3 regions of the Virgibacillus tibetensis genome follow, and region 2 is predicted to be linked to each of the others. Evidence: riboswitches for the same ligand, from Rfam matches in the RefSeq annotation. Region 2 holds a riboswitch; each other region holds the start of a gene.
What was found. Region 2 has a riboswitch for thiamine pyrophosphate ahead of thiW (energy coupling factor transporter S component ThiW). Riboswitches for the same ligand answer to the same signal wherever they lie in the genome.

Region 1 (3,207 bases), on a different contig from region 2:
TGCAAAAACTTCTGATGTTGCATAGTTATTTTGCGTATACGCTTCCCATTCTGTCGGTATCCATAAGTGGGCCTGTTTTGAAAAATCATCTAACGTAAGTGGTACAGTTGCTAACCCGTCGTCTAAATGGTTTATTAGATACTGTGTTACTTTAGGGATCCAAATACCTTCCGATTCAAGTTCATGAAACTTATCTTTAATTGCTTTTCGCAAGGATCCATCGTAAAAAACCTCTCCTCGGCTGTTCAGCAGTACACATCTCTCAGTTAATTCTGTCCAGCCATCTAATTGATGCTCAATAATTAAAAGGGCACAATTGGTTTTCTTTTTTAAACGTTGAATAGTTAGAATTAAATCTTTTGTAGCAACGGGATCCAAATTAGCGGTTGGTTCATCTAAAATGAGTAAGGATGGTTCCAACGCAAGAATACAAGCTAGTGCAAGTTTTTGCTTCTGTCCGCCAGACAAAGTAGCTATTGGAAGTTTTTTATATGGAAGCATATCTACTAGCATTAAAGATTCATCCACTTTATCCTCCATCAGTTCATTGGGAATACGTATATTCTCCAGGCCAAAAGCTACTTCATCTTCAACAGTTTGCATACAAAATTGCGTTTCAGGGTCCTGAAAAACCACCCCAACAGATTGACTTAGTTCACCAGGGTTATAGTCAGTAGTCTTTTTACCATTAATAAAAACAAGTCCATTCATCTCTCCATCCAATTCACGCGGATAAAGTCCATTTAAACAGGATGTCAATGTGCTTTTACCACAACCACTTGGTCCAAGAAGTAATATGCTCTCCCCGTGTTCCATCTCGAAGCTTATGTTCGATAGTGTGTCTTCATTGAGATGGGTTTCAAATCGTAAACTAAGCTGCTCGATTTTTAAAAAGGGTGTCATGCTGCATTCTTCTTTCTATATTCTTTTCCTAATGCGAAACTGGACAGTACACCGGTTTTAGCTAACCCATCACTTAAGGCCTTACCTAATAAACCTGCGATTAAAGCACCACTAATAACGCGTGTAATAAACATCGCTATTACATACCCAGTAGATAATGCAACGTAACCACTCATAAAATAGCCATAAATAAAACTGGTTACCGCAGAGCCGACACCTGCTGCCATTAGAACCCAGGTGGAATAATTCTTCCAGCGTGTAGCAGCAAAAGCAGCTTCGGCACCAATCCCTTGTACCATTCCGGCTACAATTAACATGGGGCCAGCAGTACTTCCGATTAATACTTCCACCATAGCTGCAATTGTTTCAGATAAGAATGCAGCACCAGGCTTTCTAATGATATAAGCTACAATAATCGAAACAATAAACCATATACCGAAAATAAGGTCATAGCCTATTGGTCCAAAAAAGCCGACGAGGACCTTTCCAACAGGGAAAAAGGCTAAATAAACTACTGCAAAAACGACAGATAATGCTGCCATTACAACAATTTCTTTGAAGCGCCAAGTACTCAAATTAATTTACTCCTTTGTGTGAAGGACTATTAGCTGATATGGAAACAGTCATAACAGTATGACTCGATCCACCCTCAACAGTTGCTTTAAAAACCTGTTCCAACCCATTGAATATTGCAACTGCCTCCCCATCCAGTCGAGTAGAATAATGGGATGGGGAGACGGTGACATGCTTTTTCATTGCATCGATCTGTTCATAAATTACATCCATATAATCACCACCACCTAAAGGGTAGAGGGAAAATTTAGAACCAGCAAATTGCTTGATATCTTTAATTTTCTCCATGTTTTGTGGATTTTCATCCTCAGCCATATATGCATCTCCTGTTGAATCACCAGGACAACCTAAAGAGTATGTTGCTTGAAATGCTACATGCTCTCCTGTGTTAGCTGCATACATAAAAATAGCTTTTGTTACATCAAAAATATGGACAAGCTTCCCACGTACTGTCGTTGTCACGTCATCTGTTTTTAAATGAACCTTGGATGTATCAACTTCTTCTAACGAATCCTTAATAATATCGACAAAATTGTCACTCATAGGGTATATAGAAAAACTAACCCCCGCAATATCACTTTTTGTACAAGCTTGTTTAATCATACAAAAATCTCCTCCTCTATAATGGCAATAAAAAAGACTGCATCCCTGGGGAATGCAGTCTGGTTGTATGCTTTGTCAATAATTAATAAACGTAAGACATATACACGTCGACCGCACTTCCCCACGCTAGTATTATCCAGTTCGGGTTCAAAGGGTCAGAACAAAACAGTTCTTCTCAGCCGTATTTACAGCTCCCCCAGTGCTAAAGTTACTATGCAGTTTTCTAAATCTATCTTAACATGTGTAAATATAATGTAAAGTCATTTATTGGATTTAACATACCTATAGCGAATATTTACTAAGGCAATAGTTAATGTTATAACAAAGCACAATACATGTGGAGGAATTACACGGAGACTCGGGGGGGAGGCGTCAAAAACGCCCAATCTGGCACGTGTACGATTCGACCGTTTTGGCATGACCGCTGCGCCTGCCTTTATTCAGCGATCGTTCCACTTATTCCAGCGTTCGGCTTACTTTATTCCGCGCTTGTTCAGCTTTATCCCGTGTTCACCCCTTTAACCGAAGTGTATTTTCTGAACGGTTAGCTATGACAGTAACTAGCTACGTCGTACTTTATATAAATAGCAACAAACTATATGAAAAGAGCCAAAAAGTAGAGGGAACAATTCACTTGCTAATTGTGTCAAAATGAGATACAATTTATATAAACTATTCAGTCAGTTTTAAATTTATCTAAAGTAGGTGTGTAGAATGGCTCCAAGAATTTCAGATGAGGCGAAGGAAGAAAGAAGAATAACTTTACTTCAAGCTGCGTTGGAGTGCTTTTCTGCAAAGGGATATTATGCATCTACTGTAGATGATATTGTAAGCTACTCGAAACTGAGCAAGGGATCCGTTTATAATTATTTTAATAGTAAAGAGGAAATCTTTATTAATCTTCTACAACAACAAAGAACGGTTGCAATGGAAAGACTGCAAATCAGACTAAATGACATTAAGAGTCCGCTGGAGAAACTAAAATACTGGATTAATACAGATATTCCATACAACCTGGATAAGAAAAAGATGATGCGTGTTCATATCGAATTTTGGTTATATTCTAAGGAATCACCGGAAATGCAAAAGGTGTTGAAAGACCGGTTTGATGTTATGTTTGGAATGACT
Region 2 (3,207 bases):
TACAATATCGATTGCTTTTCTCCATGCACCTGGAACGCTTGACCAAGTTGGCACTTCCACTGTCGAAATATCATTATATGTAAAATACGTCCAAGAAAACTCCTTTGCTTTGCATCAACTTCGTGTATCTTCTCAAGAGCTTCTGCTAAACCATTCAGCCATTTCCCCATATGTTGAGGGATTAATTCCACTTACCCTTCAAGCATCGTCATTAAAACCGCCAGCATCCCGCAACGTCGACCACTCTCATCAAACGCGATTATTTCAGCTGTAGCTACTTCCACCCGAGAAGCCAAACGCAGAATTTCCGCTTCATGTAGAGCAAGATCTAGTTCCTACATTAGCCATTCCTTGTTATCAAATTGACGAATAACGACATCTTTTATTTGCCCCCCTATTTGAATGGAATTGTGATGCAATGTGGACGATGTGCTACCTTTCAGTTTATTAATCTCAATCATTTTAACATCGGCATCCACTTTCTTTAAAATCCAATCTACCGTATTCGGGGGCAAACCGCCGACGGTCTTGACGAATTAAAGGCGATATTTTTACCAACTAATTATCGTACGAAGATGATTCATTACTGGGTCATCTTTTTTAAATTTAAAAAACATATTGAAAACCGTTGATTAAATTCATTAAAACACCTTGAATATGTTATAAAACATGAAACAATATTATCGTTTGCCGGCAGCCAAGAGGTCAGCAGTTCGAGCCCGCTATGCTCCATTGATACATTTAAGGATAGTAAGACACAACATCAATGCCTACTATCCTTTTTATTTTGTCTGTTTTACACAAAATCTATTAAGTACGGTGTAGCTTGTTATTGACGTAACTCCGCTTACGGAAATACACATCGCCCAAAGGGGTGATCGCTGGACAAACCGGGGTGAACGCGGGATAAAGTGGAGCGATCGCTGAATGAATGCAGGGCAGCATTTATGCCAAAAAGGTCGTAACGCGCACGTATGAGATTGGACGGTTTTGACGCTTCTCCCCCGTTGGAGTCTCCGTGTATTTCCTCCACTTGTGTTATGCTTTGTTGACTAACGATTGAATTACAGAATTGGATTGAGAAATGAGCTAATTCTAAAGATAAGCGAAGGAAGAATTAAACCTCAAGTAAGGAAAGGAGTTGGCGGCATGCCCGCAAATAAAAGTATAGAAGTTGAAGAATTTTTGAATGGCTTACCTGAGCATATTAGAGAAATCACAGTAACATTGCGCAACCTCATCTTTGATACATCAGAAAATATAGTGGAAGAAATGAAATGGAACAAACCCTGCTACATAGAAAATGGATTAGTTTGTTACCTCCAAACTGCCAAAGGTCATGTTAATCTGGGGTTTTACTTCGGTGCAAGCCTAGAGGATAAAGATGAATTACTTGAGGGAACGGGTAAGAAGATGCGCCACATCAGAGTTACTTCACTTGAGGAAATTCAGCCTGCCAAATATCAGGCACTTATTAAAGAAGCAATCAGACTGAAGACTTGATTGAAAATCTTCAGAGTCTACCTCCACCGACTACAATGATTCTTGATCTCCAAGGATACTTATTGCTCGTGACTCGTGACAAACATATTTATCTTTGATATGATTTAAGTACCAAAATTTCATAGTAAAATTACTACTAGGGGTGCCCAATAAATCGTGGGCTGAGAGGAAAGCGCGTTTAAGCTTCCGACTCTTATGGACCTGATCTGGATAATACCAGCGGAGGGAAGTAGCAGACGATAAGTCTAATCTATTTCAGCTTATTTTAAGCCAGGTCTTCTTGTGATGAGATCTGGCTTTTTTGGTGCACTTTTTTAGAGGAGGAATTGGATGAATCGAACACAGTTAATAACGACCATGTCCGTATTTGTAGCAATTGGAACACTGGGGGCACAACTACTTTGGTTTCCAGCTGGGATTGCCAAGGCTTATCCTGTACAACATGCAGTCAACGTCATGGCGGCCGTGATGCTTGGTCCAGGGCCTGCTGTAATTATTGCATTTATGATTGGTTTACTTCGTAACATGCTTGGTCTTGGTACCCTATTGGCATTTCCAGGTGGTATGGTTGGTGCTCTCTTAGCTGGATATCTTTATCGTCATTTTAAAAAGAAGATATGGGCTGTCGCTGGAGAAGCAATTGGATCAGGAATCATTGGGGCTCTCTTTGCAGTACCTTTTGCAAAAATTCTGATGGGTACTTCTGCAGGTGCATTATTCTTCATGCCATCTTTTCTTGTAAGTAGTATTACCGGTGCATTTATCGGTTGGTTCATTGTATCCCGCGTTAAACAAAAGAATGTATTACAAAACATATAACCAGGAAACTACTGGGGGAACTATCCCTGCTGAGATAAGGTGTTAATCCTTAGTCCCTTGGAAGCTGATCTGGATAATTCCAGCACAGGAAAGTAGTCGGAGGAAACATCAACAAACCCTCTATTTAATCTACTTTCACTCCTGTTAGTTCCGAAACTATATAAGGAGGCTATTTCTATGACATTTACAAATCAATCAGGAAAAAGCATTGCATGTTCACTTACAATAGCTGGTACTGACCCTAGTGGTGGTGCTGGAATTCAAGCAGACTTAAAAACGTTTCAAGAATTAAAAAGCTACGGCATGTCAGTACTAACATCCGTTGTTGCCCAGAATACAACTGGGGTTCAAGGGGTGCATCATCTACCCGTTGAAATGATCGAACAGCAGCTGGAATCTGTCCTTTCAGATATGCCAGTCCATGCATTCAAGACAGGTATGATTGCTAATACAGATATGATGAAAGTAATCAGTAAAAAAATTTCGAGCCTGGATGTACCCTATGTGATGGATCCAGTAATGGTGGCAACGAGTGGAGACCCGTTAATTTCAGAAAATGCACGTGATTTTTTGAGGGATAATCTTTTACCACTAACAGCTTTAGTCACCCCGAATATCCCCGAGGCAGAATTTATTACGGGAGAAAAGATAGAGACAGTTGATGATATGAAGCAGGCAGCTGTACAAATTGTAGAACAGTTTAATGCAGGAGCGGCACTTGTCAAAGGAGGACATATGGAGGGTGATGCTGTAGATTTTCTATATGATGGGTCTGAACTGCATACCTTCTCTGCTAAACGAATAGATACTACAAATACGCATGGAACGGGCTGTACGTATTCTGCTGCTATTACTGCCTATTTAAGTCACGGGGCACCCTTACAA
Region 3 (3,207 bases), on a different contig from region 2:
TTCTTATAATAACATGTTTTAAATACGGCAGGATCCATCTGTCTAAGCCATACCTTCCAGCATTATTTCCAGCTATCACAAGAAATACAGACATTGTTGCCATTTGCGCGTCAATTATGCCAGACCCGCTGAATAGGAAGGAGAGGTTCATGGTGATCCCCATGAGAGCTGCAAAGTTGGTGAAAATGCCCAGAATAAGGGCGATACCCACTAATAATTCACCCCACGTAACCATAATTGAAAAGAATCCCTGGTAGGGTAATGCTACAGTTTCCAAAAATACTGCCCACCAGCCGGGCACCGCCGAACTCTCGGTTGCTACCTTGATAAATCCACCCGCATCAAATCCCCCACTGGTCAACTTTCCAAATCCAGCTGTCATCCATCTAAACCCAATATATATTCTTAATAGAGCCAAAATACCAGCAACTGCTTTATTGCTTCTGATAAAATTCATAATCATGTAAACCAGCTCCTTAACTATGTTTCTTATTTGTTGTTTGATTCATTGTGTAATAATTCACAATGAGCTGTAAAGGTGTATGTAGCACAGTTAAATCATACCATGATACTAAAAATACAGAATTGGTATACTACATTATTCGCAATATAGTAACAAAGTTATGACAGAAATCTGACATTAACAGCATGCCAATAGTGTTAATAGCAGCCACTTTCTGGTATGGATATATTTTGACGAATGGTTTGCTGGATTAAACGTAGAAATTACTTAGGGAGGGGCGAGTAATAAATAAAATTGACATAGTGAAAACTGTGCACATAAAAACGCTGCACCAAGCTTTGCTCGGTACAGCGCCAGATTTCACAATTTATTTTTTAGAAGCTGAAGAACTATTTTTTCGTTCTGACATCCAAACTTCTTTCGTGTAGGCCATCTCCCAGAACGCAAGCTCATACTCTTTAGCAATTACGAACTGTTCTTTCATTTTTTCTTTCTCTTTTTCATTCGCATCTTCAGCTATTCGATTCAGCAAGTCGATCTGATCCTGGGTGGATGCATGGAACCATTCACTGGCGTAGGTGTTAATCCAATTTTGATAGATTGCTTCAGATGGTTTTACGTTCTGATAGGTCTTTCCAATATCGGCATAGAGCCAATAGCAAGGAAGCAGTGCAGCAATTGTCTGACCGAGGCTGCCTGATAGGGCCGCACGGTATAAATGAGAAGTATAAGCATATGCTGTCGGCGCTGGTTTAAACTGATTCAGTTCTTTATCTGTAATATTCAGGATAGCTGCATGTTCTTTATGAACAGTTAGTTCTGCCTCTGCAGTATGTTTTGCTTTATCAGCAAGCATAGCAGTGATCCGGAAGTCATCGGCCTGTGCAGCCGCCAACGCATGTACCTTTCCAAAATGATTTAAATAGTAGATATCCTGTAAAATATAATACTTAAAAGTTTCCAATGGTAAATCTCCATTTGCAATACCTGTAACAAAAGGATGATTTAGGCTTTGTTCCCAGCTGTTTCTTGTAGCCTCTCTTAATGTTTCTGTAAATAGCATACAAAAATTCCTCCTCTTAGTTTGTTTCCGACTGATAGAGGAGGAAAGAGAAGCACTTAAAGGAATCCCTATGAAACTATCCCTTAAAAAGGACAGATTGGTTGAATAGTTAAGTGACTTTCCACTTCCCTCCGCTGGTGCTAACCAGATCAGGTTCTAAGGGTCATAAGTCTCAGCCTTAAACAAGGCTCCCCTAGCGGAAACGATTTATGAAATTATATATTCAGCCTATCACATGTAAAACTAAAGTCAACTATTGTTGCAGACATAACAAAAAGGACAGCCAGTTAGCTGCCCTTTTTAATTATTTTGTGCCAAACAGGCGGTCGCCTGCATCGCCAAAGCCGGGGATGATATAGCTTTTGTCATTTAATCCCTGATCTATGGATGCGGTGAATATGTCTACTTCCGGATGGTCTTTATGTATCGCATCGATTCCCTCTTGTACGGCAATAAGACATAAGAATTTAATATTTACTGCACCTCTGTCTTTCAACGCCTGGATAGCTGCTGAGGCGGAACCGCCAGTTGCCAGCATTGGATCAACGACGATTAGCTCCCGTCCTTGTATGTCTGTTGGCAGTTTAACGTAGTATTCAATTGCTTTTAATGTTTCAGGGTCGCGGTATAAACCTATATGGCCTACTTTAGCGACCGGGATCATTCTTGTAATACCATTAACCATGCCCAATCCTGCGCGCATGATTGGTACAATTCCAATTTTCTTGCCAGATAATTTCTTTGCATTCATTTTTTTAATTGGTGTTTCAATTGTTACTACTTGCAGCGCCAGATTTCGGGTCAGTTCATAGGCCATTAAAGTAGATATCTCATCTACTAACTCACGGAATTCCTTTGGTCCGGTATTTTTATCTCGAATAATGGTTAATTTATGTTGAATTAATGGGTGGTCCAGGACATGCACTTTTTTGACCATTATAATAACCTCCTTTGTAACATTAAATTAAATAGTACAGTAGAAAATTTAAAATGACAAGAATCTCGAAATGTTTCTTTTTCGTCCCATAAATTATTCAAATCACTCAATATAATATATGAGTTTGAAAAAAAGAGATTATACGTAACAGTTATCAAAGTTGGTTTTATATAAGTTATAGAGTGAGCCATCTATTTTGAGAAGGAAAAATCAAGTCTGACAAATAGCAGCAAATTTTAGCAGAAAGTACAGACAAACTATCACCAAACTGTTAAAATCTAGTAATAGTATAGATATAAAGGGGGTTAGAGAATTGTCAAAGTTATATCGCACCGTCTTTTTGCTGTTGTCTGCACTACTTATCATTTCATACCATCCTGTAAGCATTCACGGAATGAGCAGTAATGAGATTGAAGTAATTATTGGTTATGAAAATGAACGTGGTAAAGCGTTGATTATTGAAAAAAGCAGTGAAGTAGACTATCAGTTTAGTAATTTATCAGCAATAGCTGTAACTATAGATCAAAACAATTTGCCTGAATTGGAACAAAACGACAATGTTGCGTACATAGAAAATAATGTTTCCGTTACATTATCAAATCATACTCAATATATAGAGGAAATCTCTGAATCAAGGGAATTAACAGAAACGGAAGAATGGAATGTCCAATTAATCGGCAGTACATTTGCTTGGGAGGATGGCTTTACTGGAAGTGGGGTTAATATAGCAATCATAGATACGGG

Region 1: another riboswitch for thiamine pyrophosphate. It lies ahead of QGM71_RS13685 (YkoF family thiamine/hydroxymethylpyrimidine-binding protein); the one in region 2 lies ahead of thiW (energy coupling factor transporter S component ThiW).
Region 3: another riboswitch for thiamine pyrophosphate. It lies ahead of tenA (thiaminase II); the one in region 2 lies ahead of thiW (energy coupling factor transporter S component ThiW).

The regions. Positions count from the first base shown of each region.
Region 1 covers NZ_JARZFX010000007.1:15,903-19,109, forward strand. The annotation lists gene QGM71_RS13675 (ABC transporter ATP-binding protein) at 1-903, opposite strand, end outside; gene QGM71_RS13680 (ECF transporter S component) at 900-1,478, opposite strand; gene QGM71_RS13685 (YkoF family thiamine/hydroxymethylpyrimidine-binding protein) at 1,480-2,079, opposite strand; TPP riboswitch at 2,181-2,287, opposite strand; gene QGM71_RS13690 (TetR/AcrR family transcriptional regulator) at 2,794-3,207, shown strand, end outside.
Region 2 covers NZ_JARZFX010000014.1:34,465-37,671, forward strand. The annotation lists gene QGM71_RS21895 (phosphotransferase) at 1-25, opposite strand, end outside; gene QGM71_RS18130 (DUF1801 domain-containing protein) at 1,150-1,503, shown strand; TPP riboswitch at 1,632-1,748, shown strand; gene thiW (energy coupling factor transporter S component ThiW) at 1,834-2,322, shown strand; gene thiD (bifunctional hydroxymethylpyrimidine kinase/phosphomethylpyrimidine kinase) at 2,500-3,207, shown strand, end outside.
Region 3 covers NZ_JARZFX010000002.1:374,768-377,974, reverse strand. The annotation lists gene QGM71_RS06620 (DoxX family protein) at 1-463, opposite strand, end outside; gene tenA (thiaminase II) at 831-1,526, opposite strand; TPP riboswitch at 1,636-1,731, opposite strand; gene upp (uracil phosphoribosyltransferase) at 1,831-2,463, opposite strand; gene QGM71_RS06605 (S8 family serine peptidase) at 2,777-3,207, shown strand, end outside.